3 regions of the Stenotrophomonas sp. STEN023 genome follow, and region 2 is predicted to be linked to each of the others. Evidence: predicted binding sites of a transcription regulator. Region 2 holds the regulator's gene; each other region holds the start of a gene.
The links. The regulator FliA, encoded in region 2, starts transcription of late flagellar genes. The targets are predictions, from matches to a motif close to TAAAGTTTNNCNNNCNNNGGCCGATAA.
Positions count from the first base shown of each region.

Region 1 (7,524 bases), on a different contig from region 2:
CGCGCCCAGCGGCACCGCCACCGAGTAGGTGTCCTCGTGCAGGCCGAGCTTGCGGCACAGTTCCATGTTGACCGGGATATTGGCCGCCGAGGAACGGGTGAAGAACGCGGTGATGCCACTGTCGCGCAGGCAACGCAACACCAACGGATACGGATTGCGGCGGGTCACCACGGCGACGATCAGCGGATTGCCAACGAAAGCCATGAACAACATTGCACCTACCAGCACTGCGAGCAGATGCAGGTAGTCCTTCAATGCGCCCAAGCCTGACTCGGCCAACACCGAGGCAACGATGCCGAACACACCCAGCGGCGCGAGCTTGATCACCAGCCGCACCAGCCGGGTGATGGCGTCGGACAGGTCGCTGACCAACGTGCGGGTGGTCTGGCTGGCGTGACGCAATGCCAGGCCAAGGCCCACTGCCCATGCCAACAAGCCGATGTAATTTGCATCAAGCAGTGCGTGCACCGGGTTGTCGACGATCTGCATCAGCAAGGTATTGAGCACCTCACCGATACCTCCCGGCGCACTCATGCCGGCCTCGGCGGTCTTCAGCGTCAACTTGCTGGGAAACAGAAAACTTGCCGCCACACCCACCAGCGCCGCCGCCAGCGTGCCGATCATGTACAGCACCAGGATCATCCGCATATGGGTCTTCTGGCCGCGCTGGTGGTTGGCGATGGACGCCGTAACCAGAACCAGCACCAACACCGGCGCCACCGCTTTCAGCGCGGTAATGAACACCGTGCCCAGCAGCCCCGCGGCCGTTGCGCCCGTAGGCCAGACCAGCGCCAACACGATACCGGCGATCAGGCCGATGACAATCTGCAGCACCAGGCTGGGCGCCCGGGAAGAGGTGGAACGTTCAGTCATTACAGCACTCACGGCAAACGCAAACCCCGATTCTCGCCCACCGGGGGCGTTGGCCGCACCCCCGGAACGTCACGGAACCAGGACAAACTGCCGCCAACACGCGAACCCCGCTAGGATGCGCGCATGGAAACCAAGCATCGTCCCAAACGTCTGCTGCGCTGGTTGGCTTACCTGCTCGGCGCGGTGGTGTTGCTGATCGGCAGCGGCCTGCTGCTGGGCGACCACCTCACCCCGAAGGCAGTCGGTGCGCCTTCACAGGCCTTGCCACTGCAGGCACAACAGACCTTGATCGACCGCCAACTGCAGCCGTTGCTGGCTGAACATCCGGGCAAAAGCGGCGCGGTTTACCTGTCTGACGGGCTCGAAGCCTATGCGGCGCGCTCCATCATCACCCGTCAGGCCGGACGCAGCCTGGACCTGCAGTACTACATGTGGCACGACGACATGCTCGGCCACCTGCTTGCACATGACGTCTACCAGGCGGCCGACCGCGGCGTGCGCGTGCGCCTGTTGCTGGATGACATGAACGCCGCCGGGCTGGACCCGCAGATGCTGGCGTTGGACAACCACCCCAACATCGAGATCCGCCTGTACAACCCGTTCCGCAATCGCGACGGCCTATGGCGCCTTGTCGAGATGGTGCAGCGGGTTTTCAGCATCAACCACCGCATGCATAACAAGGCCTGGATCGCCGATGGTCGCGTCGCCATCGTCGGCGGCCGCAATATCGGCGCGGAATACTTCGATGCGCGCCCGGACGTGAACTTCCGCGACCTGGACCTGCTCCTCGCGGGCCCTGTGACCCACGAGGCCAGCACGGTATTCGATGACTTCTGGAACAGCGACGCGGTAGTGCCAATTGCAGCCCTGCATTACAGCACCGACCAGCAGATGGCCAACTTCATCAGCCAGGCCGAGCTGGATGCCCGCCAACAGGAGGCCGCGCCCTATCTGGAACGGGTGCGCGCGCGCTTCACCGATGCCTACCTCGGCAAACAGCTGGACCTGTACTGGACTGACGGCGTTCACATCCGCTCCGATCCACCACGCAAGCCGCTTGGCGGCGACAGCAGCGACTGGCTGGTGAGCCACCTGGTCGAGGTACTGGGCAGCGCAAAGCACAAGTCCTTGCTGATATCGCCCTACTTCGTCCCCGGCGCGGCCGGCACCAAGGGGCTGATCGCGCAGGCGCAAAGCGGCGTCCAGGTCGGCATCATCACCAATTCGTTGGCCGCCAATGACGTGGCTGCCGTGCATAGCGGCTATATGCACTACCGCCGGCCATTGCTGGCCGGGGGCGTGCAGCTGTACGAGCTCAAGGCCCATGGCCACGTCGAGAAGGCATCCACCTTCGGCAGCAGTGGCGCAAGCCTGCACACCAAGGCCTTCGTGGTGGACGACCGACGCGGCTTCGTCGGCTCATTCAACCTCGACCCGCGCTCGGCCTACCTCAATACCGAAATGGGCGCACTGTTCGATGATCCGGTGCTGGCTGCACGGCTGCAACAGGAATACCTGCGCCTTTCCAGCCCAGAGTTGAGCTACTGGACCTACCTCAACAAGGATCACGAGCTGCGCTGGCTTGACCGCAACAAGACCCCGCCAATCAGCCTGCGCACCGAACCGGACACCAGCCTGATGCAGCGTGCCAGCACCAGGGTGATCAGCTGGCTGCCGTTGGAATCGCAGCTGTGAATGAAGCCTCAAACCACGCGAAATTCGTGAAGCCTGAGGAACCGTAGCGCGGGTAAGCGCTGCGCACCCGGGGACGTGGGCTGAAGGTGTGACAGATCGGCAGATCCTCGCAACGGGTGAGTTGCGCTTACCCTGGCTACGCTGCTGGAGTTACCGCTGCACTCCGCGCCGGATAGCGGCAAGTGCTTTCAACCCGACAAGAGAACAGCACCGACCCGCGTCCAGCGTGCATGGATGGCTCACTCCTGCACACCGTCAGCCTGATGCATCCGCTTCCACAGCCACATCGCCACGTGCTCGGGCAGCTCGCCAGCGAGTGCGGCACAGGCGTCGGCCTCGGTCATCAAGCCCTGCGCATGCAGCATCGCCGCACTGGCCGCAAGCTGGCCTATCTGCAGTGAGCGCGCCAAACCAGTGGCCGCATCTGCATCCACCTGCTTGAGCGCCTGCACGATGGGCGCGGAGAGCTTCCAATGCTCGGCAATCCGCACCGCTGTAGGTGCACTGCAGCGCGCCAGCACTTCCAGCAGCGTGCCGGGCTCGCGTGTACGCAGCGGTGGCCTGGCGAGCACGTCGGCGGCAGCCTGCATCGCCATCGCCGCACTTAGCCCCAGCAGCAAGCCCGCCAACTGTGCTGCAAAACCGTCCTCGCGCTCGACGCTGCGCGCGTGATCGGCCGCGGCAAGTGACACCCGCAGAGTGTGCTCCCACAACAGCCGTGCGAACTCGGCATCCACGCCGGTGGCCGACTCCATCACCGGCTGCACCAGTGCGGCGGAGATGATCTGGCGGATGCCATCGTTGCCGATCAGGGTCACCGCCCGCTCGATGCTCTGTACATCCTGCTGTTGCAGACGGTAGAGCGAACTGTTGGCGATGCGCAGCAGCGTAGCCGCCAGTACCGCGTCACTGCCAATGATGCGCGCGATTGAACGCGACGAGGCTGTGCTGTCATTGACACTCTGAATGAGCTGCGGCAACAGGTTCGGCCGCCGAGGCGTGTAACGCGAGGACAGATCGGTACGGCTCAACGCCGCAACCACATCGTCCACTACCGCCCGCTGCACCCGCAACTCGTCATCCCCCCCCTCAACGACACCGAGCGCAGCAAGCAGAAAACGCCGCCGCATATCTTCAGTGCAACCCTCCGGACCCGGCGCGGGCACGGCGATGCCGGTCTCGCCTTCAACAGTTGCATACGTGCGTCGCTGCGGCCGCGCCGCTTCGTCATTGCCACGCAGCCAGAGCCAGACCAGGCCTCCGACCACAACTGCTGCAAGCACTGCCGAAATAATCACCATGAGAGAAGCAGAAACGGTCCGCGCGGAGAACTGCCTTGTATATCGGCCTACGGTTGATTTCCTTTAACGGCGGCCGACACTGGCGATTACAAAAATGAATAAAACAACACTGCCAAACCCACTCCACTTTCTAATCAATCAAAGTTCTTTTAAGACAAATCCCAAAGCAACCCGACAATAAGCGATTCTATATTCGATTGAACAAATTGTTTCTCATTCAATTCTCCATACATCACCATGGCCGCAGCCATGACCATTAACAAGCCACCCCGACCGCGATTTAACAACAGTTCCAAGAATCCTCGATTCGCATCACCACGTTCCGCTCCCGGGCGTTATTGGACACCTGCCAAGCCCAGCACTGACAAGCAACATGCAGTAGCAGAAGTAGACCAAAGCCCATGAAACATGGCACATGAATGAATATTTAGTTTCACCCGTCAAACCAGACATCTTCGACCAACAGAACGCATATCGCTGATCCTCCGAGTGCAAAGTAAATAGATCCAACGAAATATCGAATCTGTGAATAACAGCACATGGAGACGGCCGCTTTCCTTATTGCAGCCAATCCAGCTGCTGCTATGTTGAATCATAGTTTCTGTAATGAGATTTAGTTTCAAATATAAAACCTCACCCTCAATACCGATGAGCGGGCAGAACAATATGACATGGAAACCGGTTTTCAATCAGTCGCAGGTACGCGACGAATACCCTATTGCGGCCAAGGTCGCCGGCAAGGCAATCGGCATATTCATGGTCGATGGCTACCACTACGCCCTCGAGGATGTCTGCCCACATGCCCATGCCCTGCTCAGCCCAGGATTCGTCGAGGACGCCACGGTCGTATGCCCACTGCATGAAGCGGTGTTCGACATCCGCACAGGCCGCCGCCTGCGCGAACCTGGCGGCCGCAACCTGCGCAGCTACCCGTTACGGCTGCAGGGTGAGGACATCCAGATCGATCTGTCGAGGATCGAAAGAGCCGTGGAGGAAGTTGCATGAGTACACGACCGGATTTCAATCCGCAGCTCGATCAGTGGCAGAAGCCACTCCCGAGCAATGATCCCGGCGCCGGCGCCATCGAGCAGCCCGGCCAGTACCGCAGCATCGTCTGGCAGACCCGCACACGTGTCCCCACAGAGCGCGAACTGCGACTCGCGCAAGCTTTGGAGCGGGCCCCAGGCAATGGCGCAAGCGAGGTCGCCGACCTCGTCGAGCAACTCAACGACATCGGCGCCTACAACCATGGTCGCGTGCATGCACTGGAAGACTGCTGCCCGCACCGTGGTGCACGCCTGGCGACCGGCTGGAACCAGGGCGGGCGCCGCATCGTCTGCTGGTACCACGGCATCGAGGTTGGTGCAATTTCGCCTCCGATGCGCGCAACCAGAAGTTCCGCCAAGCGCATGAGCCCGGTCAGCGCGCATCCGCAAACGGCAAGATCGTGATGCTCGTCTCCGATACCGCCCCATGGGGCGCAGCGCTGTTGTTGGTCAATGTGGCAAGCAAAGGCCCAGTACTGGCAACGACACGCTCCATGGCGCGCGAACTCGGTGCCGACGGTATCTGCGCCCATGCAATCGCGCCCTGCCCGACCCGCTGCGAGGCCACCGAGTACGTACCAGACCGTCACGCGCTCTACCACAACGTTCGCAACCTATCGTGCGTGCATATCCCGGCAGCCACTGACGGCACGGTGCTTTACCTGCCGTCCGATCTCTCTGATTTCGTCGGCGGGCAGGTAAAGCACCGTGCCGTCAATGGCCGCTTTGTTTTCAACTAGAAGGATGGCGGAAATGTTATCGCCCCAGGCAACAACGCTGAAAGAACCGACCCGCTACATGGTGCCGGCACTGGAAAAGGGCCTGAACATGCTGTTGCTGTTTGGACAGAACCGCGGTGAGCTGAGCTTCACCCAGGTCTGCCAGCGTACTGGGCTGCCCAAAGCCTCGGTGTATCGCACAGTACAGACGCTGGAACAGATGCGCTTCCTCACCCGCAATACAGCCAGCGGCGGCTATAGCCTTGGCATCAGCGTGCTGCGCCTGGGCTTTGACTATCTGTCATCGATGGACATCGTGCAGATCGGGCAGCCGGTGATACAGCGCCTGCGCGATACGAGCAGCTACTCGGCACACCTATGCGTACTGGATGGGCGCGATATTGTCTACGTCGCCCGGGCGTGCGCGATCGGCGAAGTCGGCTCGGGCGTTGGCGTCGGCACCCGTCTTCCGGCGCATTGCACCGCGATCGGTCGGGTACTGCTGATGTCACTGCCACAGCAGGAAGTAAACACGTTGTTCCCCGAGCCGAGTTTTTCTTCCACCTCAGAGCAAGGCCCGAAAACGCCCCAGGAGCTGATCGACCTACTTGGCAGCGACAGCGCCCGCGGCCATGCCATCAGCGAGTCGTACTACCAACCCGGTGTGTCATCGATTGCGTACCCGCTCAGGGATCCCGAAGGCAATGTGCTGGCGTCGATCAGCGTGATGGTTCCGCGCTCGGTGCTGCCCCCGGACCTGAAGCTGTCGCTGAGCATGCAGGTAAAGAAAGCCGCGCTCGAAATCGAGGGATTCCTGCACGCGTCCTAGCTGGATTGATGCTGCATTCAATCACTACACATTGCTGTCGTTGTTTGCCTGTTTCGCTGACCTCGACGCCCGAATCCGCAAGGATTCGGACAGCCCTGCCGCGGGCATCGATACAGCGCAGCCGGGTCGACTTACTTCTTCTGCTTGTACAGACGCACGCCCATCGGCCCCTGTAGCGAACCGTCCTCGTTGACAGTGAACTCCAAGGCCTCGCCATTGCTGTCAGGCGCATCCACCGTCAGCCTGTCACCGTCACGGCTGTAGTGGCTCTGTTGTGACTTGCCCAGCGTCTGCACCGTGACCTTGCCATCGGAGGCGAAGGTGTAGCTCAGCATACCCATGCCATCGCCCCAGGTTCCGCTCAGGCCCTGGCTGCAGGCAGCCAGCAGGGCTGTCAGCGCAACGATCAGCAACTTCCTCATGCAACACTCCAGTAATTCCGCCGCCCCAGCGGCGTATTCGCAGGCATTCTGGCACAGGCCCAATCACGCTAGGCTAGCGCCGTTCGCAACGGAGTCCGGCACGATGGTTCGTATCCTGATATCGCTTTGCCTGCTGGCCCTGCTGCAGGGCTGCAGCACCTCGCCCACCGCAACTGCCGGCGCCAGCGCGCAGGTGCAAGGTCGGTTTGTTGACCGTCAGCTGAGTTTCGAGGGCCGCGAATTCCGCTACCAGGTGTTCGTGCCAGCCACTTCCGCAACTGCCGCAGGTGCACGCCCCTTGCTGCTGTTCCTGCATGGTTCGGGCGAGCGCGGCGACGATGGCCGCAAGCCCTTGCTGGCCGGCGTGGGGCCATGGCTGGGCGAGAATCGCGACACATTCCCAGCACTGGTGGTGTTCCCACAAGTTCCGGAAGGTGAAGAGTGGCGCGGCCGCAATGCACGCATGGCGCTTGCCGTACTGGATGCCGCCAGCGCCGAGTTCGCTGCCGATCCGCGCCGCATCTATCTCAGTGGCATCTCGATGGGCGGCTACGGCAGCTGGGAGCTGGCCTTGACCCGTCCCGAGCAGTTTGCCGCACTGGTACCGATCTGCGGTGCGGTGCGCGCGCCGCGTGCCGA
Region 1 is NZ_JBRREF010000075.1:15,001-22,524, reverse strand. Features, by position in the region: gene sstT (serine/threonine transporter SstT) at 1-873, opposite strand, end outside; gene ACVOLV_RS17550 (phospholipase D family protein) at 997-2,568, shown strand; gene ACVOLV_RS17545 (HDOD domain-containing protein) at 2,808-3,869, opposite strand; gene ACVOLV_RS17540 (Rieske (2Fe-2S) protein) at 4,518-4,874, shown strand; gene ACVOLV_RS17535 (recombinase-like helix-turn-helix domain-containing protein) at 4,871-5,320, shown strand; gene ACVOLV_RS17530 (SDR family oxidoreductase) at 5,320-5,655, shown strand; gene ACVOLV_RS17525 (IclR family transcriptional regulator) at 5,669-6,463, shown strand; gene ACVOLV_RS17520 (hypothetical protein) at 6,595-6,885, opposite strand; gene ACVOLV_RS17515 (carboxylesterase family protein) at 6,989-7,524, shown strand, end outside.
Region 1: ACVOLV_RS17545 (HDOD domain-containing protein) is a predicted target of FliA. The motif match lies at 3,909-3,935, and genes of this name have one in related genera.

Region 2 (7,524 bases):
GCGAGGATGATCACCATCACCCGCCGGTTGCGGTTGCGCCCTTCGGGCGCATCGTTGCTTTCGCGGGGGCGGAACTGGCCATAACCCACCATCGCCAGACGCTGTGGCTGCACGCCGTGATCGGCGAACAGGTGTACGACGCTGGCTGCGCGTGCGGCTGACAGCTCCCAGTTCGACGGGAACTGCGCGGTGGCGATCGGCAGGTTGTCGGTATGGCCTTCCACGCGTACGCCGTTTGGGGCATCCAGCAATACATCGGCCAGGGTGCCGAGCGTGTTGCGAGCGCCGGTGTCCAACGCCGCCGAACCAGTAGTGAACAAAATGTCGCTGTTGATCTCGACTTCGATCCACAGTTCGGTACGGCGCACGGTGATGACGCCCTGCTTGACCAGCGGGGCCAGTGATTTGCTCAGGCGGTCAGCAATCTGGTTGAGCTGGCGCTCGGCGCGCTGCAGCTGTTCCTGGTTATGGGCCGACACCGGCATGCGCATATGCGAGGCCATCGACGGCAGCTGGGTGGGGTCGGCCAGTGCGCCACCGGTCATGCTTGGTGCGCTGATCACCGATGGCGAATCAAAGCCACCACCCTGCAATTGTTTGTTGCCCACCTGCACCTGGCTGATGGTGCGCGGGGCGCCACCGAAGGCCGTGGTCAAGGCGTCGGCCATGACCCGGTACTTGCCCTCGTTCAAGGACGAGATGGCGTACATCACCACGAAGAACGCGAGCAGCAGCGTCATCAGATCGGCATAGGGGATTGCCCATGCTTCATGGTTGGCGTGCTCTTCGTGGTGCTTGCGGCGGGCCATGGCTCAGTTCACGTAGCCGGCCAGGCTGTTTTCGATATTGCGCGGGTTCTCGCCCTGGGCAATCGCGATCAGGCCTTCGATGATCATTTCGCGCTCACGGCAGCTGCTGGCGATGACGCCCTTGAGCTTGGCCGACACCGGCAGGAACAGCAGGTTTGCAGACGCTATGCCGTAAATGGTGGCGGTAAAGGCAGCAGCGATGCCATGGCCGAGCTTGCTCGGGTCGGCCAGGTTCTTCATCACCGCGATCAGACCGAGTACGGCGCCGATGATGCCCAGGGTAGGGGCGTAGATGCCCATGCCTTCGAACACCTTGGTAGCAGCCAGATCCTGCTGCTCCTGGCTGCCCAGTTCGATCTCAAGCATATGGCGGATGGTGTCCGGCTCGACGCCGTCGACCACCAGCTGCAGGCCCTTGCGGATGAACGGGTCGTCCTGCAGCTCAACCTGCGGCTCCAGGCCGAGCAGGCCCTGGCGGCGGGCGATATTGCTCCAGTCGACGATCTGCTGGACCAGCGCGCGGCGGTCGCTGGCCGGCGGGCGGATCACCCAGCGCACGATCTTGAAGGCGTGTTTGAACACGGCCGGCGAGGTGTGCAGCAGGATGGCCGCCAAGGTGCCGATGATGACGATCACGAAGGCAGCAGGTGACCACAGCGAGGACAGGCCAGCGCCTTTGAGGATGCTGCCACCCACCAGGGAGGCGAGGGCGAGGAAGAGTCCAATGATGCTGAGTCGGTCCATGGTGCGTATATCGGCCTCGTTGTAGCGGTCTTGAATCCAATGAGCGGTGCTGCTGTTGCTGTTGTTGCTGTTGTTGCTGTTGTTGCAGCTGTTGTTAGCCCCTCTCCCGCTTGCGGGAGAGGGGGTGGGGTGAGGGCAGCTCTGGCTTTGAAAGCTAGAAGCGCCCCTCACCCGCCCCGTCTTCGCGGGGCCGCCCTCTCCCGCGAGCGGGAGAGGGGATGTTGCTTTGGTGTACGAGTTAGACGCTGCCCTCACCCGCCCCGTCTTCGCGGGGCCGCCCTCTCCCGCAGGCGGGAGAGGGGACTAGCGGGATCGCGGGATTGCAGGCAGCTTGCGTCTGCATTGCTCAGCCCTGCACTCCACGCAGCCCATCCACATCCAGAATCAGTGCCATGCGGCCGTCGCCAATCAGAGTGGCGCCGGCATAGCCGTTGAGGCCGCGCAAGGCGCGTGGCAGCGGCTTGATCACCACTTCCTCGCGGCCGCGTACCTGGTCTACCACCAGGCCGAAACGGGCTTCGCCCATCTGCAGCACGACGATGGTCAGCAGCGTGGAGGGGGCCGGGGTGACCCCCAACCACTGGCGCAGATCAAGCAGGGCCAGGGTGTGCGACTTGCGGTCCAATACCGCGCGGCCGTCGAACCAGCCCAGCGAGGTGGCCGGTGCGTGCAGCACCTCCATCACGCGGGCCAAGGGCAGGGCGTAGACGTCTTCGCCGGCCTGCACCAACAGGGTCGGCAGGATCGCCAGGGTCAGCGGGACGCGGATCAGGAAGCGGCTGCCACGGCCCAGTTCGGATTGGATCTGGATCTGGCCGCTGAGTTCGCGGATGCGTGACTGCACCACGTCCATGCCGACGCCACGGCCGGAGATGTCGGTGACTTCCTGCTTGGTCGAAAAACCGGGCAGGAAGACCAGGTGCAGGCACTCCTCGCTGGTCAGGCGGGCGGCCGCTTCCGGATCGATCAAACCCTTGTCGCGGGCCTTGGCACGCAGGCGCTCCGGGTCGATGCCGGTGCCGTCGTCCTGCACTTCGATGCTGACGTAGTCGCCTTCCTGCTGTGCGGACAGACGTACCCGGCCCATTCGCGGTTTGCCTTGGGCTTCGCGCAGTTCGGGAGACTCGACGCCATGGTCGATGGCGTTGCGGACCAGATGCACCAAGGGGTCGGCCAGTGCTTCGACCAGGTTGCGGTCCAGTTCGGTGTCGGCGCCGATCAGTTCCAGATCGACTTCCTTCTGCAGCGAGCGGGCAACGTCACGGGCGACCTTCGGGAAGCGCGAGAACACCTTGCCAACCGGCTGCATGCGGGTCCGCATCACCGCCGATTGCAGGCGCGCAGTCGCAATATCCAGCGTGGAAACAGCGCGATCGAGCTCTTCGTCCTTCAAGCGCATGCGCAGCGTTTTGAGCCGGTTGCGTGCCAGCACCAGTTCGCCGATCAGGTTGACGATGGCATCCAGGCGCTTGGTGTCCACGCGCACGGTGTGCTCGGGCTCGGCGGCCTTTGCGGCAGCTGGTTTGGCTGCGCCTGCGGCAGGGCGCGCGGGTGCGGCGGGAGCAGCGGCCGGCTTGGGCTTGGGCGCAGCAGCAATGGCTTGCACGGCGACAGCGCCGGGTGCGGCGCCGCCATGCAGTTTGTCCAACAGGGCTTCGAATTCGTCCTCGTCGATCAGGTCATCGCCGGCCTTTGCCGCAGCGATGGGCTGGGCACCGGGGGTGCCGCTGCCATGCAGTTCGTTGAGCAGGGCTTCGAACTCGTCTTCGCTGATCAGGTCACTGTCGCCCGCAGGCGCAGCAACCGGTTGCGCGACCGCGACGACCGGCGCGGCGCCAACATCGAACTGCGCGATCAGCGCAGCAGGTGCGTGTTCTGGTTCGGTGCCCGAAGAGACTGCGTCGAGCATGGCCTGAAGCCAGTCCAGCGATTGCTGGGCGGCATCAAAATGGTGTGCCAGCAGTTCGGCCTTGCCGGCGCGGGCCATGCCGAGGGTTTCCTCGGCGGCGTGGCACAGTTCCACCATCGGATGGATCGCCAGAAAACCGGCGCCACCTTTGAGTGTGTGGAAACCACGGAATACGGCGTTGAGCTGCTCGCTGTCATGCGGTGCCTGTTCCAGCGTCACCAGCTGCTCGCCGAGGCGATCCAGGATCTCCTGCGCTTCGAGGATGAAGTCGGCGGCGATGTCGTCGGCAAAAGCACTCATGGCTTACAGCCCCAGATCCGAGAGCAGGTCGTCGGCGTCGACCTGCGACACGGCGTGGCGGTCCAGGCCATTGACGGCCGGACCAGCCAGTCCCTGGTTGCGGGCGTCTTCTTCCGGTGGCGGCAGGCCCAGCGCGCCAAAGCCTTCATGCACGCGACGGACGATGCCAACCACGCGGCGGATGATCTGCCCGGTCAGGTCCTGATAGCTCTGGGTCAGCGCCACTTCGGTGAGGTTGTGGCGGATGCGTTCGAGGATTTCGCCTTGGTCGGCATTGAGGCCATCGCTGCGCAGGCGCTCGGTCAGGGCGCGGCATTCCTCGGCCAGATCCAGTGTGCGGTGGGTTGCCTGCTCGGTCATCTGTACCACGTGATCCAGGCGAGCGCAGGCGTCATCCAGCTCGCCGGCTTCGCTGGGCACGCTGGGCAATTCGCCCAGGGCCTGACCCAGTTCGCGTGCGAGCCGGCCCAGGCCGGACATCATCGGCTGGGCGCGCAGGGCGGCCAGCGCGTCGATTTCCCGGCGCCAGCCGGCTTCGTCGCCGCTTTCCAATGCTGCCAGTGCGTCCTGCAGGCGCTGCACCAGGGCCGATTTGTCGTTCAGTGCTTCCCCGAGCTGGTTCATCAGGCGCTCGCTGCCAGGCGTTCGAAGATCTTGCCGAGCTTCTCTTCCAGCGTCTGCGCGGTGAACGGCTTGATGATGTAGCCGTTCACGCCGCTCTGCGCGGCCTCGATGATCTGCTCGCGCTTGGCTTCGGCGGTGACCATCAGGACCGGCAAGGTCTTGAGCTTGGCATCGTTGCGGATGGCCTTGAGCAGCTCGATGCCAGTCATCACCGGCATGTTCCAGTCGGTGACGACGAAATCGAACGGCTGGCTCTGCAGCAGTGACAGCGCGGCATGCCCGTCCTCGGCTTCGGCGGTATTGGTGAAGCCCAGATCGCCGAGCAGGTTCTTGACGATGCGACGCATCGTCGAGAAGTCGTCAACGATCAGGATGCGCATGTTCTTGTTCAAAAGGCTTTCCTCTTCATGGTTCCTCGAGGCCGGCGTCTGCCGCCTCGAAAATCTTCAGCCGCCCGCGCAGGCGCAGCATGGCTTGGCCGTGGATCTGACAGACGCGGGATTCGCTAACGCCCAATACCGCGCCGATTTCTTTCAGGTTCAATTCCTGCTCGTAGTACAGCGACAGCACCAGCTGTTCGCGCTCCGGCAGGTGGCCGATGGCCTTGCCCAGCTCGGCACCGAACTGGCTGCGCTCCAACACCTGCTGCGGGTTGGGGCCGCCGGTGGTCGGGGTGTCCAGTTCGCCCTGGTCTTCGATGCGCGATTCCAGGCTCAGCACCTGCCCGCGCGAGGCATCTTCGACCAGTCGCATATATTCGGGCAGCGGCAGTTCCATCGCTTCGGCCACTTCGCTGGCGCTGGCCGCGCGGCCGCTGCTCTGTTCCAGGCGGCGGATGGTGGCGGCGGCATCGCGGGCGCGGCGGTGTACCGAGCGCGGTACCCAGTCGCCACGGCGGATCTCGTCGATCATCGAGCCGCGGATGCGGATGGATGCATAGGTCTCGAACGATGCGCCCTGCTCGGCGTCATAGCTGCGCGAGGCCTCGATCAGACCCATCATGCCGGCCTGGATCAGGTCATCGACCTCGACGCTGGCCGGCAGGCGCGCGGCCAGGTGGTGGGCGATGCGGCGGACCAGGTCGGCGTGGCGGGTAATGCAGTCATTGGCCGCACTGCGCTGGACTTCACGGTATTGAGCGGCTGCATTGTTCATGCCTTCACCTTCTGCTGGATGATGCGTTCCAGGAAGAACTCAACGCCGCCGCGCGGGGCGGTTGGGGCTTGCCAGCGCGCGGTGCGACGGGCGATTTCGTTGATGGCCAGCGAGGCTGGCGCGGAAGGGTAGAGCTTCACCACCGGCTGCTGGCGCTGCACCGACAGGCGCAGCCAGTCGTCCTGCGGCACGCAGCCCAGGTAGTTCAGCGAGACATCGATCAGGAACTTCTCGCAGACCCGCACCAGCTTTTCGTACAGGGCGCGGCCTTCATTAGGGTCGCGCACCATGTTGGCGACGACCTGGATGCGGTCCACGCCGCGCTCGCGCGAGAGCACCTTGATCAGCGCGTAGGCATCGGTGATCGAGGCCGGCTCGTCGCAGACCACCACCACGGTGTCCTGGGCGGCTTGGCAGAAGGTCAGCACGCTGTCGGTGATGCCGGCGGCGGTGTCGATGATCATCACATCGAGCTCGCGTTCCAGCTCGGAGAAGACATTGACCAGGCCAACGTGCTCGGCCGGCTGCAGTTCGGCCATGTGCCGACGGCCCGAGGCGGCGGGCACGACCAGCACGCCGTTCGGACCTTCGATGATGACTTCTTCCAGCGTGGCGCGGCCGGCGACCAGATCGGCCAGGGTGTGCTTGGGTTGCAGGCCCAGCACCACGTCGATGTTGGCCAGGCCCAGGTCGGCGTCGAGCAGCAGGGTGCGTTTGCCCATGCCTGCCAGTGCCACGGCCAGATTGGCCGAGACATTGGTTTTACCTACACCGCCCTTGCCGCCAGTGACCGCGATGGTGCGTACCGGGCCGGCTGGTTCGTGCCGGGTTGCCGACAGCGGGAAGGTGTTGGTCAGCTTGGCGTACTCACGCGACTGCATTGTTCAACTCCGTGTTGCAGGGCATATCGGCCGCGCGGCGCAAATCTTCAAGGCGGAGTACAAGATTTGCGGCAGAGGCCCGATAAAGGTCTTCCGGGACGTCCTGGCCGTCGGTCACCCAGGTGATCGGCAGGCGGTGATCGACCGCCACCGACAGGGCCGAACCGAAGCGGCCGGTCTCGTCCAGCTTGGTCAGCACCACGCCCTGCGGGTTGGCGGCGCTGAAGCGGCGCACCACTTCGTCCATGTCCTGGAAGGCGGTGTTGGCCGGCAGCACCAGCAGGGTGCGGATCTGGCCGGCGGCGCGCAGCCACTGCAGCTGGGCAGTGAGGGCGCGGTCGCGCTGGCCCAGGCCGGCGGTGTCGATCAGCACCAGCTTGTAGTCGGCCAGCTTCTGCAACAGCTGGTTCAGGTCGGTGCCGCTATTGGCCTCGTGCACGGCGATGCCGAGCTGGCGGCCGAAGCCGTACAGCTGCTCGCGGGCGCCGATGCGCTGGGTATCGGTGGTGACCAGGGCCACGTCGCGGGCGGCATGGGCTTCGGCGAAACGCGAGGCCAGCTTGGCGATGGTGGTGGTCTTGCCGGCACCGGTGGGGCCGACCAGGGCGATGACGCCACCGGTTTCCATCGGGTCGACCGGTGCGATCGGCAGCTTCTTCGAGATCAGGCCCAGCATCAGCCCGCGCGCGCGGCTGGGGTCGATGTCGGCCGGGATCTGGGTGGCGACGTCGCGCGCCAGGCCCGCGTCGAAACCGTATTCGTCCATCAGGTCCAGCGCATTGGCGCGTACCGCGCTGCCGCGCAGGCGTTCATCGGTGAAGCGGTTCATCTCGCGCTCGATCAGGTGGCGCATGCCGGCAACTTCCTGGCGCAGCTGGCTGAGTTGTTCGTCGTCGCGGGTGATGATCACTGGTGCGTTGGTGCCTGCACTCACCGGGGAGCTGGCGACGGCGGCGGCAGGTTCAGTGGATTCAACAGCGCTGGCGATCAGGCCTTCAGCGGGCTGCGGGGTAGCGACTGCAGCGATGGCTGCTACCGCAGCGACCGGCGCTGCGATTGCCTCGATTGCGGGCGCTACTGTGACGGGTGCGATGGCGGCCGG
Region 2 is NZ_JBRREF010000108.1:4,327-11,850, reverse strand. Features, by position in the region: gene motD (flagellar motor protein MotD) at 1-809, opposite strand, end outside; gene ACVOLV_RS20255 (flagellar motor protein) at 813-1,553, opposite strand; gene ACVOLV_RS20250 (chemotaxis protein CheA) at 1,900-3,762, opposite strand; gene ACVOLV_RS20245 (protein phosphatase CheZ) at 3,766-4,386, opposite strand; gene cheY (chemotaxis response regulator CheY) at 4,386-4,778, opposite strand; gene ACVOLV_RS20235 (RNA polymerase sigma factor FliA) at 4,792-5,541, opposite strand; gene ACVOLV_RS20230 (MinD/ParA family ATP-binding protein) at 5,538-6,422, opposite strand; gene flhF (flagellar biosynthesis GTPase FlhF) at 6,409-7,524, opposite strand, start outside.

Region 3 (7,524 bases), on a different contig from region 2:
CCTTGCGGTATCAGCGCTGCGTGAGGGGATACCGGTTTATCGGCCGCGAAGGGCATGAGTTGAGTGGCCTGAAGAGGTACTCCAGCTAGAGCTGTCGATCTGTTCACGTATGCGAAGACGACTGGCCAGCTTGCAGTGTCACGGTGTTGTAGGAGCGGCGTAAGCCGCGAAGCTAGTGGTGCTTGCAGCCGCTCGCGGGGCCTGGGCCGACGGTGTGTCAGCTTCGCGGCTTATGCCGCTCCTACAAAAAAAATCCGATGCCAGGGACTGGCATCGGATTCCGGGTGACTCAATCGCTCTGGTTTGCGGCGTTACTGCCGCAGCCGACGACGTTGGTGCTTAGAACTCCTGCCAATCCGAGTCGGCCAGTTCGGCAACTGCGGTACGGGCGGCGGCTGCGCGACGGCGAGGTGCCGGTGCTGCTGCCTGGACGGCGGGGCGGGGCGCCGGTTCACGTGCGGAAGTCGGGCTGCTGGTGACCGCGGCGCCTTCTTCCAGTTGGAACACGGATACCACGTTGGCCAGATGCGCAGCCTGTTCTTCCATCGAGCGGGCCGACGCGGTGGCTTCTTCGACCAACGCGGCGTTCTGCTGGGTGGTTTCGTCCATCTGCACGATGGTCTGGTTGACCTGCTCGATGCCGGCCGACTGTTCCTGCGAGGCAGCGGAGATCTCAGCCATGATGTCGGTCACGCGCTGCACCGAGGCGACGATCTCGCCCATGGTGGTACCGGCCTTGCGGACCAGCGCCGAACCATCGGCGACCTTGCCGACGGAGTCGTCGATCAGCCCCTTGATTTCCTTGGCCGCACCGGCCGAGCGCTGGGCCAGCGTACGAACCTCCGAGGCAACCACGGCGAAGCCGCGACCCTGTTCGCCGGCACGTGCGGCTTCCACCGCAGCGTTCAAGGCCAGAATATTGGTCTGGAAGGCGATGCCGTCGATTACCGAGATGATCTCGGCAATCTTGCGCGAGGACTGTTCGATCTGGGTCATGGTGGTGACCACCTGGCTGACCACTTCACCGCCCTGCGAGGCCACCGAGGCAGCGCCGATGGCGAGCTGGTTGGCCTGGCGAGCCGATTCTGCATTCTGCCGCACGGTGGAGGTCAGCTCCTCCATCGATGCCGCGGTTTCTTCCAGGTTGGCGGCCTGCTGCTCGGTACGACGCGACAAGTCGTTGTTACCGGCGGCAATTTCGCTGGCGGACGAGTTGATCGACACCGAGGACTGCTTGATGCGGCCAACGATGCCGGTCAGCTGTTCGGCGGTGGCGTTGGCGTCGTCACGCATGGTGGCGAACACGCCTTGGTACTCGCCGTGCATGCGCACGGTCAGGTCGCCGCGCGAGAGCGCCGACAGCAGTGCCGAGATCTGCTCCAGGCTGCTCGCATTGGCGTCCAGCAGGCTGTTGATCTGTTCGGCCAGCTGCAGGAAGAAGCCATCCTTGTCGGCGGTGCCGATGCGGCCGCTGAGGTCGCCGGCAGCGGCGGCTTCCATGATGCGCGCCACTTCCTTCTCGACCTGTGCCTCGGTGCTGCGATCGCGCCACTCGACCACGTGACCGACCGGCACATTGTTGTCGTCGCGGATCACCGAAATGGTCTGTGCGAACTCGGCGTCACCGAAGCGCATTTCACGCTTGAATACGCCGTTCTTTTCGAGACCGTCGAGAACCTTGCGGTCAACTTCGCCGCCGTGCTCAAGCACGGTGACCGGCTGGCCGACCAGCGGCTTGCTGGCGTCGAAGTCGGTCAGCGCGCCGCCGATTTGCTCGTGGTGCTCGCTGAGCTTGTCGAGCAGGGCGCGGTTGGCGTAGACGATCTCAAGATCGTTGTTGGTCAGGAACACGCCGGTGGACGAGTAATCCAGCGCAGTACGGATACGCAGGTTTTCGCTGGCGATGACCTGGTCACGGTCGATGCGTTCGCGCAGGTCGCGCTGCATGCGCTGCATGGCGCGCAGCAGATCGCCCACTTCGTCGGCACGCGAGACGTCGATGGAACCATCCAGCTTGCCGCTGGCCACTTCATTGGCTACGTCTACCGCGCCACGGATGGTTGCAACCAGCGAGCGGGCAAACAGCCAGATCAGTGCCAGACCGGCAGCACCACCGACCAGCACGGCAATGATGCCGACCAGGGCGGAAGCGCGATAGGTTTCTTCGGCCTGCTTGGCTGCGGCCTGGGCGCGGGTATTGTCGTTCGCGGCAAGTGCCTGCAGGGCGTTATAGGCATTGCGGTGCAGGTTGCGGGTTTCGCCAACAAAGGTGTCGATGGCGTCATCCGGCAGGTCCAATGCCAGCATTTCGGTTACCGCGTCGTACGAGGACGCCGCCTTGCCCCAGTCGGCGACAAAGGCCTCGAACAACTTCTTCTGCTCCGGGCTGTCGATCAGCTTCGGATAGGCAGCGATGGTGGTGTCGATCTGCATGCGCAGTTCGGTGGCACGTGCCTTGGCATCGGCTTTGACGTCGTCGCTGGCGCGCACCAGGCTCTGGTAGGACGCGTTGCGGTACTCGCTGACCATGCCGCTCAACTCACCGGTGGTGCGAAGACTGGGCATGCGGTTTTCAGCGAGGTCGGTGGTGACGTTGTTCAACGAGTGCAGGCCGCGATACGCGACGACACCCTGCAACAACATGACGAACAGCACGACGCCGAAAGTAAGCATCAGCTTCGGCTTCAGTTTCAGCGAGTTGATCCACTGCATCTTGCGCGATCTCCGGGAACAGGCCCGGCCATGTCACAGGCGCGGGGTGGCACGCCGGCAATGCCGGCGTGACGAAAGGCGGATTACTTGATGTTTGCCAGCTTCAGGTTGGCCGGCGATGCCACTTCGATTTCGGCACGCGATGCGTCGCGCTGGATCTTGCCGATCACGCAGACGGTCTTGCCTTCCAGCGTCTCCAGCGGGAAACCAAACTTGCTGCGGTTGCTACCGGCGATACGTGCCGAGAAGGTATGGCGCGGGAACATGCCGCCCATGTGCAGGAAGGTCGGCTGGCCTTCCGAGCCTTCGGCGTAGCGGGCCTTTTCAACCTTGCCGCAGACCATGCCGTCCTTGCCGGCGAAGCGCGCAGCGGTTTCCGGCGGGATCATCTCGGCATCGGCAACGGCGTCGAACGCGACGGTGGCCAGAACGGTGGCGGCAAACAGCGGAAGTACATGCTTGTACATCGGAAACTCCGGGAAGGGAAAGTGGGGCCGGTCGGGGAGGACGGGCATGCAATGGCTATCGGCCCGCAGTTGCCGGGCTTGAGTTGCATGCATGGAACTGTGATCGACTTTGCGAAATTTCCGCTCAAGCCGCCTCTTCGGCAACGCTCGGCTGGCCGAGGTCGGCGGTATCGAGCAGGGTTTCGATATCCAGCAGGATCAGCATGCGATCGTCCTGGGTGCCGATGCCGGAGATGAAGCGGGTATCGACGGCGGCGCCGAATTCCGGGGTCGGGCGGATCTGCTCGGCGTTGAGCGGGATGACGTCGGAGACGCTGTCCACCACGATGCCGACGACGCGGTCTTCGACATTGAGCACGATCATCACGGTGAAGGCGTCATAGCGGGCTTCGTCCAGGCGCAGCTTCAGGCGCAGGTCGATGACCGGCACGATGGTGCCGCGCAGGTTGATGACGCCCTTGATGTAGTCCGGCGCATCCGGAACCCGGGTAACAGCGTCATAGCCGCGGATCTCCTGCACCTTGAGGATGTCCACGCCGTAGTGCTCGTTGCCGAGGGTGAAGCTGAGGTATTCGCCGCCGGTGGTATCGGTGGCGGTGGTGCGGGAGTCATTCATGGCGGATCCTGGTCCTGGCGGGCTGCCGATGCGATGCGGCTGATGCACCGGTATCGGCGCTAGCGGGTGGGACTTTAGGCGCCGAGGCAGGAATCGCGGGATGGGGTGCCCGGAGTGTGATTTCGGGCAGGATTGGCCGTGGCGCTAGCCCCGGCTTGCGCCGTATGCCGTCATTCCCGCGTAGGCGGGAATCGCTCTCGGCTTGGCTTTGGTTGTGGTTCTTGACCGCGCGACATGAGGCAGAGCCGCGGTCGGAGCAGGAGCTCAGGGCGATTCCCACCTTCGCGGGAATGACGGCTTGAAAGCCAAAGCCAAAGCCAAAGCCCAACAGACGCGCTTGCCTTACTCCCCGTTGCTGCGTGCTTTGCGCAGGCGGTCGATCCGGAAGATGTAGCGCTGGATGATGTTGTCGGCACCGCGCGGAAGGTCGTCGAAGCGCAGGCCGATGCGGGTCATCTCCGAGCCGTTGGGCTGCTTCTGCTGACGCAGGTTGCAGACCACAAACGAGGCCTTGATCGGCGCCCCTTCGGGAACCTCCAGCAAGCAGCTGTAGCGGCTCTGCAGCTTGAGCAGGTTCTGCTCGGGCGGCAGCAGCAGGGCCATGCCGCCTGCGCTGATGTCCAGTACGCGCCAGCGGCTGGATTCGCCGCCGTCCGGGTCAGGCAGCACGCAATACGGCGAATCGCCAACCGGCGTTTCCAGGCGATAGAACTCGCGCCGCTGCAGGTGGTAAACCTCCTCCGGCAACGGCATCTCAAAGGCGGTGTGGTCGCCGCGCTCAACGCGGTGGTGGCCCTGCAGCTGGAAGCGCACCATGACTTTGTCGACCTGGCCAAAGCAGAGCAGGGTGCTTGCGGTCTCCACGGAACGGTTGATTGACGGGACCGGGCTGGCATCCAGCACCAGGCCCTGCATGTCCACCTCCAGCACCGCCGAAGGGAAAGACTGGTCGCGTCCATCGGGGTGCACATTGATCATCGAACGCTGATCGATCATGGCCTGCAGCAAATGCCTTACCTGGTGCGGGTTGCGCACCATGTAGCGATCATCGGCATACAGGTTGCCGGCGTGTGGCGAGGGCGTCGGTGCAGTCGATTCGTGGTCGGGCATGGACACTTTACGATTGGGCGGTGATCAGTGTGGCCGCGGTGGAGGCGGTACAAACTGTGATAACGGCCGCCTTTTTAACATCTTTAGTCTGTCTGTTACGAGCCCAGCAACAGCACGCGTTGATTTAGCTACCTGTCTACGCGCTCGCGACATTCCGCCGATACTGTAATGTCCGGACTGCCGGGCTTTTGACGGCTTCACACGGGAACCTGAGTGGCGGCTTAATGTTCGAGATGACACCGTGAAATAGTTTTAAAAAGTGATGTGCATCACAATTTAACATTCAGTGATCCGTGAGCATCTGCAACTTCCGGGCAGTACCCTCAATGAAAGGGAACAGCAGATGAGCAGGGAAGCAGCAGATCAGTTTGATCAGTTGGGCGCGCTCTACGAGGACATGGCAACCTGGCCATTCCGGAAGTACATCGAAACCCCAAGCGTGTTTGCTGCGCTGGGCCCACTCGATGGACTCGATGTCCTGGAGTATGGCTGCGGCAGCGGTTACTACTCGCGTCTGCTCAAACGCGCTGGTGCTCGCAAGGTGGTGGGATATGACCTTGCCGAGGGCATGCTCGACTATGCCCGCCGCTGCGCGCAGCGCGATGGTCTGGACATCAGCTTCCGTTCCACGTTGGACGAAACCACCAACGGCAACTTCGATCTTGTGCTGGCGGTCTATGTGCTGCCCTATGCCACCACCCTGGCCGAGTTGGATCAGATGGCGGCGGAGATGATGTCGCCACTGCAGCCCGGTGGCCGTTTGGTCGCGCTGCCGATCCATGCGCGTTACGCACCAGCGCCGAGCTACTACCAGGGCTGCGGCTTCACGCTGACGCCGGATGATGACGCCAATCCCTGGCAGGAAGGCGGGCGTCTGCGCCTGGATCTGCGTTATCGCCAGTACGAGGCCAGCGTGCATGCCTGGTACTGGTCGCAGCAGGCAATCGAGGCGGCGCTGCTCAGGGCCGGCGCGGAAGAGATCAAATGGTCGAATCCACGGCTGATGGCGGGTCATGATCTGGGCGAGGTGCCGCCGGCGCTGCAGGCCTATGTCGATGAGCCGCATGCGGCAATCATCGAGTGCCGCAAGCGCTAGCTGCCAGCAGCTAGCGGTACCTGACAACACGTACTTGCTGTCATTGAATCATGCCTTCGCTCCTGCCCTTGGTCTGGTCACCGGGGGCGGTGAGCGTCCCCGAGGGTAGAGCGATGCCCATTGAAGTGGAAATACTGAATTCCATCGAACAGATGGATGAAGGCGAGTACTGCGCGTTCCACTGCGCCAGTGGCGCCTCGTTCTTCTACGACTGGCGCTTCCTGTGCGCTGCGGAGCGTTCGCCCTTGTTGGCGATCAAAGGCGCGTTTTACCTGCTGGCACGCGAACACGGGAGGCTGGTCGGCTTCGTGCCAGCCTACCTGCAGTTGGTGCGGACCGTGGACCCTTTTGGTCTGCTTGCGCGCACTGCGGGCATTCAAAGTGATCGTGAGCAGTGCGCGCTCTTCAGCCATGCGATGCATTGCTTTGACAGTGGTGTGATCGTGCTGCTGGGTGTGGCGGCAGAGGATGCATTGGTCACCGCGTTGAAGGCGTTGGCGGTCGAGTTGGACGCGCAGTACGTAGGTGTGTTGAACGTTGCCAGTGATCAGGCCCGGCAGCAATTGGCGGAGCAGGGGTTGACAGTGCGGTACCTGGTCGATCGCTACTTCATGGACATGACACGGTTTGAAGGTTTCGACGCGGTGATCAAGGCATTGCCCAAGGATGGGCGCTATGAAATGACCCGCCAACTGCGCAAGTTTGCAGCAGGAAGCGGTGTTATCAATCTGCTCAGCCCGCCGTTCGATCATCGCCTTGAGCAGCTCACCGAGTTGTGCCAGCAGACCACCGCGCGTAACGGAACGCCGCAGTACTTCCCGGCGCAGACGCTGGCACGCTTCGTGCGGACCTGTGACGGTTTGATCCGGCTGGTATTGGTGGAAGACCAGGGTGTGGTGGTCGGCGGCCTGATCTGCTTCCTGGATGGAGCCTTGATGTGCATCTGGTCGGCCGGGATGCGCTACGACCTCACTGATTACAGCCCCTATACCGTCAGTTTCGCCTATGCCTACGAATGGGCGTTGGGCGCAGGCATACACACCATTGAAGCAGGGCGTTTGAACGCACGCATCAAGACCCGGCTTGGCCTGCAGCCGTTGCCACTTTACTCGGCAACAAGCGCTGTCGCCGTCTGACTTCAGTCTTCTGGATGATCCGAGGAAACCACCATGGACCCGCAGCACGTAAAGATGCTACCCGACGACTATCGAGCTTTCTCGCAGACATTGGAAGGCAAGGTCAGGTCCCGTCATCATGCCGAATACGCCAGCTGGTATTACAGCACGGCGTGGAACCGACGCCATTTCGAACGGTTCCCCGAGTACATCGTGCGTGCCGCGTCGGTGGAGGACGTGCTGAAAAGCGTGAACTTCGCGCGTCTGCATGGGCTGAGGGTTGCGGTCAAGGGCTCGGGGCACAGCTACGCAGGCAGCTTCCTGCATCGTGGTGGCCTGCTGCTGGACCTGGCCCACCTCAACGCGATCGAGGTAGATGTTGAGCAGGAAACAGTGAGCGCAGGTCCA
Region 3 is NZ_JBRREF010000027.1:12,051-19,574, reverse strand. Features, by position in the region: gene ACVOLV_RS09900 (methyl-accepting chemotaxis protein) at 340-2,712, opposite strand; gene ACVOLV_RS09895 (hypothetical protein) at 2,796-3,179, opposite strand; gene ACVOLV_RS09890 (chemotaxis protein CheW) at 3,304-3,795, opposite strand; gene ACVOLV_RS09885 (flagellar brake protein) at 4,138-4,905, opposite strand; gene ACVOLV_RS09880 (class I SAM-dependent methyltransferase) at 5,249-6,001, shown strand; gene ACVOLV_RS09875 (GNAT family N-acetyltransferase) at 6,115-7,137, shown strand; gene ACVOLV_RS09870 (FAD-binding oxidoreductase) at 7,171-7,524, shown strand, end outside.
Region 3: ACVOLV_RS09890 (chemotaxis protein CheW) is a predicted target of FliA. The motif match lies at 3,846-3,872, and genes of this name have one in related genera.